Regions from separate parts of the Lactobacillus sp. M0403 genome, predicted to be linked through region 1. Evidence: predicted binding sites of a transcription regulator. Region 1 holds the regulator's gene; each other region holds the start of a gene.
What was found. Region 1 encodes HrcA, which represses chaperone genes, less so after heat shock. Its sites were predicted from a motif close to TTAGCACTCNNNNNNNNNGAGTGCTAA; they were not measured.
Positions count from the first base shown of each region.

Region 2: the regulator HrcA is predicted to act here: its motif matches at 962-988, upstream of H3T48_RS01990 (ATP-dependent Clp protease ATP-binding subunit).
Region 3: the regulator HrcA is predicted to act here: its motif matches at 1,163-1,189, upstream of clpP (ATP-dependent Clp endopeptidase proteolytic subunit ClpP).
Region 4: the regulator HrcA is predicted to act here: its motif matches at 1,277-1,303, upstream of H3T48_RS00855 (Hsp20/alpha crystallin family protein).

Region 1 is NZ_JACFQV010000002.1:217,798-220,006, forward strand. Features, by position in the region: gene ribF (riboflavin biosynthesis protein RibF) at 1-554, shown strand, start outside; gene hrcA (heat-inducible transcriptional repressor HrcA) at 691-1,740, shown strand; gene grpE (nucleotide exchange factor GrpE) at 1,753-2,209, shown strand, end outside.
Region 2 is NZ_JACFQV010000001.1:455,997-458,205, forward strand. Features, by position in the region: gene H3T48_RS01990 (ATP-dependent Clp protease ATP-binding subunit) at 1-927, opposite strand, end outside; gene H3T48_RS01995 (excinuclease ABC subunit UvrA) at 1,135-2,209, opposite strand, start outside.
Region 3 is NZ_JACFQV010000004.1:12,867-15,075, forward strand. Features, by position in the region: gene H3T48_RS05740 (SH3-like domain-containing protein) at 1-1,050, opposite strand, end outside; gene clpP (ATP-dependent Clp endopeptidase proteolytic subunit ClpP) at 1,222-1,806, shown strand; gene whiA (DNA-binding protein WhiA) at 1,861-2,209, opposite strand, start outside.
Region 4 is NZ_JACFQV010000001.1:200,310-202,518, reverse strand. Features, by position in the region: gene H3T48_RS00860 (C1 family peptidase) at 1-589, opposite strand, end outside; gene H3T48_RS00855 (Hsp20/alpha crystallin family protein) at 735-1,157, opposite strand; gene greA (transcription elongation factor GreA) at 1,384-1,845, shown strand; gene H3T48_RS00845 (nucleotidyltransferase) at 1,922-2,209, shown strand, end outside.

The DNA.
Region 1 (2,209 bases):
CGTATGGTCCAAAAGACGTAGCAAATATGGAAAATTTCCCTAAGTTTGCTAAAGGCAGATTCGATATCGTCAATGTGCCACAGCAGTCATATGGTGGACAAAAAATTGGTTCTACTGAAATAAAAAAAGCCATTGTTAATGGTGACATGGAACTAGCTAATGAACTTCTTGGCTTTCCATATATGATGTCTGGAAAAATTGGTCATGGTTTGCGCAACGGGCATAAGCTCGGTTTTCCAACTGCTAATTTGGTTTGGCAAGATAATAAGGTTATTCCAAAAATTGGTGTTTATGCCACAAAAACAAAGATTGATGGGCATTGGTATGATTCAATGACTAGTGTTGGATACAATGTAACTATCGGCGATGGAAAAAAAGTTTTAATTGAATCAAATTTATTTGGCTTTGATGAAGAGGCCTATGGCAAAAAAATGACTATTAAATGGTACAAGTATACACGTGGTGAGATTAAATTTGCCAATTTGGATGATTTGAAAAAACAAATGGAAGCAGACGAGAACGAAATTAAGGCTTATTTTGCTCAGCAAAGTTAATTTTATTTAAACAGTAATTCAAGTTAAAATTAATTGCGAAAAAATTAGCACTCAACTTGACATTCTGCTAAAAGCTAGTATCATAATAATTGTTAGCACCAAAAAAGTATGAGTGCTAAAAGTGAGGGCGATATTTATGTTGACCGAACGTCAAGAATTAATTTTAAAAACAATTATTAATGATTTTACTCAGACGCATGATCCTGTTGGCTCAAAAACAGTGATGAATCAGTTACCGATGAAAGTCTCAAGTGCGACAATTCGAAATGAAATGGCTGCACTTGAAGATAAAGGTCTTCTTGAGAAAACACATCTTTCAAGTGGACGAATTCCGTCAATGGACGGTTATCGGTACTATTTAGACAACTTGCTTGAGCCACTTAAGATACCATCCTCTGTTTACAAGAGAATTGTTAGTCAACTTGATCAACCTTTTCATCAGGTTAATGAAATTGTTCAAGAAGCAGCAAAGATTTTATCTGATTTGACTAATTACACAGCCTTTGCAGAAGGGCCAGAAAACAATGATATTACAATAACTGGTTTTAGAATTGTCTCCTTAGTTAATAGACAAGTGATGGCAATTTTAGTTACTAGTGATGGTGATGTTCACAATCAAGTTTATAACTTGCCACGTAACATCAGTGGTGATGAAATTGAAAAAGCAGTCCGAATGATTAACGATGAGTTAATTGGCAAAACGCTAAATGAAGTTACATCATCTTTGCTTAATCGAACTTTGGGTAAGAAACTTGCTGATTCTCATGCAAGTGATTTACTTGAGTTGGTTGAAGACGTCATTAAAGACGCTACAAGTGAGCAAATGTATGTTGATGGTCAGATTAATTTACTTAATAATACTTCTTTGGATGATGTTTCAAGTTTACGCTCCGTTTATGAGTTAATTGATCACAATGATTTGATTTCGGATATGGTTGATCAATGTATGAACTCAGACAGTGGTAAGTATCCAATTCGTGTTAGTTTGGGTTCAGATTTGCCAAGTGATTTACTTAAGGACTATAGTCTGCTCACTGCGGAATATAGTGTTGGTTCACATGGTAAAGGCGTAATTGCTTTACTTGGTCCTAACAATATGCCATATTCGCAAGTAATTGGTCTTTTGGAATATTTTAGAAATGAACTTGCTAAGAAACTACTTGAGTATTATGGTAGATTCAAATAAAGGAGGTTAGCCGTGAGTAAAGAAAAATATGCTAGTGAAAAAGATCTAAACAAAGATCAAACTAAAGCTGAAGAAAAAAAGTCTGATACAAAGGCTAATACTACAGATAAAAGTAAGAAGCCTGAGACTTCAAAAAAGCTTGAAACAGAATTAGCAGAATTAAAAGAAGAACAAAAAGAACTAGAAGACAAGTACCTTCGTAGTCAAGCGGAAATGCAGAATATGCAAAATCGCTACAACAATGAACGTGCTCAATTGATTAAGTATGAATCACAATCCTTAGCTAAAGATATTTTACCAGCGATGGATAACTTAGAAAGAGCATTGGAAACTAAGGTAGATGATGAGGCTTCTCGTCAACTTAAAAAGGGTGTTCAAATGACTTTGGATGCGCTTGTTAAAGCCATGAAGGATCATGGAATTAGCGAGATTGATGCTGAAAAAGCACAGTTTGATCCGAACTTACATC
Region 2 (2,209 bases), on a different contig from region 1:
TTTCAGAGTGGCTTCATCACTTGGAACGCTGTCGAGACCTTTTTTAGCACCAGCTTCATCCATTAAATCGATTGCTTTATCAGGTAAATAGCGTCCCTGAATATACCGTTGTGACAATTCAACTGCTAAACGCAAAGCACTGTCACTGTATTTAACGTGGTGATAGTCTTCGTATTTTTTCTTTAACCCTTCCAGAATTTTAACAGTTACATCAGTTGAAGGTTCTGGAACTTGGACTGGTTGGAAACGACGTGCTAGAGCAGCATCATTTTCAATTCTACGGTATTCCCCTGTTGTAGTTGCACCGATTAAGTTTAAGTCGCCACTTGCCAAAGCAGGTTTCAAAATGTTTGCGGCATCACCACTATTGTTTTCAGAATCTGTTGAACCTGCACCAACAATGTTATGAATTTCATCAATGAACAAGATGATGTTAGGGTTCTTCTTTGCTTCATCAATGACTTTCTTCAGGCGCTCTTCAAAACTACCACGTAGACTTGAGCCTGCAACCATGTCATTAATATTAATTGCAATAATATGCTTGTCCTTCATCTTATCAGGAACATCACCTTGTGCAATCTTTTGAGCTAGGCCTTCAACAATTGCAGTTTTACCAACTCCGGCAGGACCTACTAAAACAGGATTGTTCTTCTTACGTCTACTCAAAATTTCTATTACTTCTTGGATTTGCTCATCACGACCGATTACCGGATCGTATTTATTGTTTTTAGCTTGTTCAACTAGGTCAACACCAATTGGTTTCTCCTTTTTTGGTTGACCAGGCATTTGTTCGCTCTGATTAATTCCTTGTGGAGAAATGTTCATGCTTGAATAGTGAACTGGGATAGAGCCATTATTATCATCGTTAAAGAAAGAGTTGTTAAGTTCGTTAAATAAATTATCAAATTCGTTGTCAAAATATGCCATAAATATGCACCCCTTTATAGGATAAAATCTGTAATTAGCACTCGATGTGTTCGACTGCTAATTGCTTACATATAATATTCTAACAGGTTATCCACAGAATGCAACCTTTTTGCAAAACTTTTCCACATTTTATTTGTGAAATTTCTTTTGTAGCAAAAAACCTTGCAGTAATCGCGTTTACGACTACTACAAGGCCTAGACTTTGGTTTATTTTTGATATAAATTTATGTGCTCACGCAAATATTTTGCCGTTAAACTATCTTTTTGGTGTGAAATATCCACAGGTGTCCCACAGGCAATTATTTTTCCACCGTTCAATCCGCCACGCGGACCCATGTCAATCATATAATCACTATTGGCCATAATATCGAGGTCATGTGTAATTGTAATGATTGTTGCATGCTGGTCTAACAATTTTTGAAAAACCTGCAGCAACGTTCTAACGTCGCTTGGATGCAAACCCACGGTTGGCTCATCAAAAACAAAGAGGCTGCCCTTTTGTTGGCGGTGAATATGGCTGGTTAATTTCAATCGTTGTGCTTCTCCACCTGATAATGCTGGCGTTGATTCTCCTAAGTGAAGGTAACCTAACCCCATATCATGCAGAGTTTCAATCGTCTTAGCAATTTTGGGTTCATCCCCAAAAAGATTTTCCTTCAATGCATCATCAACTGAATAATCCAGCACGTCCGCAATACTTAAATCATGCCATTTAACCCTTAAAACATCTTGATTAAAACGGTGGCCGCCACATACAGAACATGTTTCCACCATGTCCGGTAAATACTGAATATCAAGTGAAATTACCCCAGTTCCACCACATGCCGGACATGCTCCTTCTTTATTATTATAAGAAAAATGGGAGGCACGATATTTCAATTCTTTAGCTAGTGGTTGCTGTGCAAATAACTTACGTAAGTTATCCATAATGTCTGTGTATGTTGCTACCGTGGAACGTTGGTTTTTACCAACAGGTGACGAGTCAACGCTGATTACATTTTTGATGCCATTGCTTGTAAGACTAGTCACCCACTCAGGTTTAGCACTGCCTTCTTTTTCAGCCTTTAGAGCTGGTAAAAGTGAGTCTAGAATCAAAGTCGTTTTTCCAGCACCGGAAAAACCTGTAACAGAAGTAAGGCGTCCAACTGGTATCTCAGCATGGACATCTTTCAAGTTGAAGCGCTTATTAACAGTTAAAGCAATCGTGCCATCTTTAAAAAGATCATCAGGTTTAGCACTTTTTCTTACATATAACGGTGCATCCCCAGTTAAATATTGCCCT
Region 3 (2,209 bases), on a different contig from region 1:
AGTGTGACTCAATAAACTGGTATAAGCCCAGCCGTTTGAAACAGTTACACCTTCTGGAATATGGCCAACACGATTAATATTATCATCGGTTGGATCCTTTACGCTCAGAAGAACTGGTTGATAAAATCTTGTCTTCAGAGTCATATTACCACTTGTTAGAGTATGTGATTCTGTTTCTGGTGTGTATTCTGTAGGACTAATGTAATTAACTGAAGAACCATAATGTGTTTTCCATGCTTGGTGTTCATTTGTACCAGGCTGCGCAGGGAACGAATTAGTTACATCAGGATCAGCAATTCCTTCAGTAGTGCTTTTTCTAACAGTTATTTTGACGCTTGCTGTCGCATCACCATATGTATATTTAACTGTATAAGTTTTTGGAGTAGCACAAGAGATAGTCTCACGCGAAACTTTTACATCATCATTACTAATAACCGTACCCATGTAATTAGTTACGTATGAAATTGCATCCCGTGTGAAAAATTCATAAAATTCGTTGTTAACCAGGCTAATAGTCTTAGGAACAGCAATTTGGTTTCTAGCAAAGAATTTTTCATTTACATAACCAACTTTTCGACCATTAACATAAATTCGCCAATAGCGTGCACTTTTAGTTTCAATTAGTTGGTCTGATTGAATATGGCTATATTGAAAATTAATCCCGTCAGCGACTTTTTTGCTAACTTTACCGTCTGTTACATTTGCCCAAACCTTATAGTTTTTGTTACCAGCAACTTTAGTCATCATTGCATAGCCTGTTATTACTTGTTTAGGTGTTTTCTTTTTTACTAGCGGCTGCTTATCATTCTGAGTATCAGAGTTGGTATTACCAGGATCAGGTTGACTATTGGGATCACCACTGTCATTTTCCTCATCGGTATTTTCTCCCTGATTACTATTCTTGCTAGGAGTGGTTTTAGTTTCTCCTTGCGTTGGCTGCTGCGATTGATTAGAATCAGCCTCAACCGATGTAATTGCAAGACCAGTTGACAATGCTAGGCCAGCAAGCATTGTTGTCACAAGAATTGCAATTTTCTTAAAAAGCTTCAAAATTATTCCTCCAATATTTTAGTTTACTTTCGTATTATATAATAAGAACATTGTAACTTAGAATACAAAATTAATACACTTTCATTGACAGCATTTAATGTAAGTGATTTAATTAGCACTGTACTTATTAGAGTGCTAACAAAAATGACTTTAATTTTAGGAGGTAAAAAGATGCTTGTACCTACAGTTATTGAACAAACTGCTCGTGGCGAACGCGCTTATGACATATATTCTCGTTTGCTAAAAGATCGAATTATCATGCTCAGTGGAGAAATTAATGATGACATGGCAAATACAATTATTGCCCAGTTATTATTCCTTGATGCTCAAGACAACACTAAGGACATCTCCCTTTATATCAACTCACCCGGTGGTGTAATTACTTCTGGTTTAGCAATTATGGATACGATGAACTTCATTAAGTCAGATGTATCAACTATTGCAATCGGAATGGCAGCTTCAATGGCTTCCATTTTATTAACCAGTGGTGCAAAGGGTAAACGTTTTGGTTTACCTAACTCTACTGTATTGATTCACCAACCTTTAGGTGGAGCTCAAGGCCAACAGACTGATATTCAAATTGCAGCTAATGAAATTTTAAAGAGTCGTGAAAAGATCAATAAGATTCTTCACGAAACTACTGGTCAACCACTTGAAAAGATTCAGAAAGATACTGAACGTGATAACTACCTAACTGCTGAAGAAGCAAAGGATTATGGCTTAATTGATGAAATTATGGTCAACCAAAAGAAGTAGTTAGATACTAATTAAACTAAAAGATCTCCAAGCTAAATAGCTCGGAGATCTTTTTTATTCTTCTAATTTCTGTGCCATTTCATGTAGTTTAGCAAAACGATGATTTGCACCTGACTTTGAAATAGGTCCATCCGGAACTTGCAGAGCAATTTCTTTTAATGACAGTTCCGGATTGGTCAGCCGTAATCTTGCGATTCCCTGCAGCTTTTCTGGAATATTTTCAAGCCCGATTTTACGTTCTATTAGTTCAATATCCTCAACTTGTTTAGCAGCAGCATTGGCAGTCTTTTTCAAATTTGCCGTGTCACAATTAACTAAGCGATTAACCGAATTGCGCATATCACGCATAATCCTTAAGTCTTCAAAGGATAACATTGCGTTGACCGCACCAACAACATGAAGA
Region 4 (2,209 bases), on a different contig from region 1:
CGTCTTTTCCTTCTTGCTTTAGTTTACGCAAAACCAAAGCGTCTTTCTTCAGCTTGTCACCCAAAGCCTTACCCAAGGCACTGGTGTTATTAGCGTTAAAACTTTCCGGCATTGCATAAGAAGGTACAACACCATATTTTTCAATCAAAGCAGCTCCCATGTGGAAATGACCACCATCTTGACCGGCACCTTCTAAAATAGCTCTAACTGTCCGTGAGTTGAGGGGCTTGTCTGCTGTGTCCAAAATGTTGTCATAAAAAATGTTTGCACGCTCGATTTTGTCCCAGAAGAAGTTGTAACTTTGTGAAAAAGTAAAATTCTTACAGTTATGCTTTTTACCAAAGTTGTGGCGCAAAATATTTAGAGTGGCGAATTCCCAGCAACGACCAGATTGACGTTGATTAGTAACGTTTTCTGTGTCTAATTCTGTTGAGAAAACACGAGTTAGTTCGCCTTGTACCCGTTCATTGTAAGCAGCAGCTAACACACCACTTTTTTGAGTTGCACGTGCAACTACTTGATTTTTAGGGTTTTGATTAAAATTGTCCGTAAACTTTTCTAGTTCTTGGACAGTAACTTGATGTCCCATAGATAATTCTCCTTTTTTAATCTAATTTTAAATTACTTTCTATTTTAATCTAAAAGAAAAGTGGGTTCAATAGCTGAACCCACTTTAGAGAATTAGTTGTATTGGCAACTTATCTAGAACTTCTTGCAATTAAAATATAAATAAGCTAATCAATTTGAATTGAATTATCACTTTGATCAGAACTTTGTTTTGGTAAAGTAATAGTCAATACACCATTATCATACTTTGCACTGATCTCACTTGCAACTACATTTGGTAATCTAAAGCTACGAGAAATGTGACCATCGATTCTTTCACGATGAATAAGGCTGTTGTCCTTGGACATATCTTTAAATGACTTTCTTGAGCCTGAAACGCTTAAAATACCATTATTGTAGCTTAGATTAATGTTGCTCTTATCCATTCCTGGCATATCAACTTTAATCACATATTCTTTATCGTTTTCAATTACATCTGATTGCATTAATTTGGCAACATTAGTATCGTCAAAAAACTTTCTAGGAAGATCAAACCAATCATTCATTGCATCAAATAAGTCATTACGACGATTCATCATATCATTTGCCATAATTTAAAACTTCCTTTCAATTTTTTTGTTTTCAATTTAGTTAAATATGTAAGTAAAGACTTTCATTTCTTCCTTACAATTAATATTATAGTACCATTATTCGAAAAGTGAACAACTTTTTAGCACTTTTCTTCATCGAGTGCTAAAAAATAGAACAAAACGTTGATATATCAAGAAAAAAACTTGTATAATTTTTTTGCGAAAAAGTAAAAAAGGAGATAAAACTTTGGTTTATTATCAGAAAATGACGCCAACAGGCTACCAAAAAATTGAAGAAGAAATTGCTCGTTTAAAAAAGGACCGACCAAGACGAATCAAAATTTTGCAGGAGGCCCGATCACTTGGTGATTTATCGGAAAATACCGAGTATACAGAGGCTAAGAGAGACTTGGGGCACCTGCAAAGCCGTTTGCGCTACCTTGAAAAGCAATTGAAATATGCTGAAGTAATTGAAAAGAACGATGATGGCAAAGTTGATTTAGGTAAAACAGTAACGCTTCGTTTTGATGATGATGAAGAAACAGAAAAGTATCAGATCGTTGGACGAATGGAAGCTGATATTGCCGAAGGCAAAATTTCCTTTGACTCACCTTTGGGCCAGGCAATAAATAAAAAAGAAGCTGGAGCAGTGGTAAAGGTTGCAGCTCCTGCGGGTGAATACCAAGTGACAATTCTTGCAGTTGAATAAAAAATCCTTGCCGAATCGAACTTACGTTTGTATAATTTGTAATACAAACAAGAGTTCGGAATGGAAGTGGTAAAAAATGTATGATTATCGTTATGAACCTCATAATGTAGTGTTTATGATTGATAATAAATCGTTTTTTGCTAGCTGCGAAGCAATTGAATTAGGTCTTAATCCAATGAAGGCGGTATTGGCAGTTGCGTCTCATCAGCAAGATGAGGAAAGTTACGGTTCTGGCTTAATCATGGCTGCTTCGCCCTTAGCTAAGGCAAAATATGGTCTAAATAATGTAATGCGGGTTCGTGATGTTCCTAGCAAAAAAGAGGCACCTGACTTAATTTTGGTGCCCCCACATATGAATTTATAT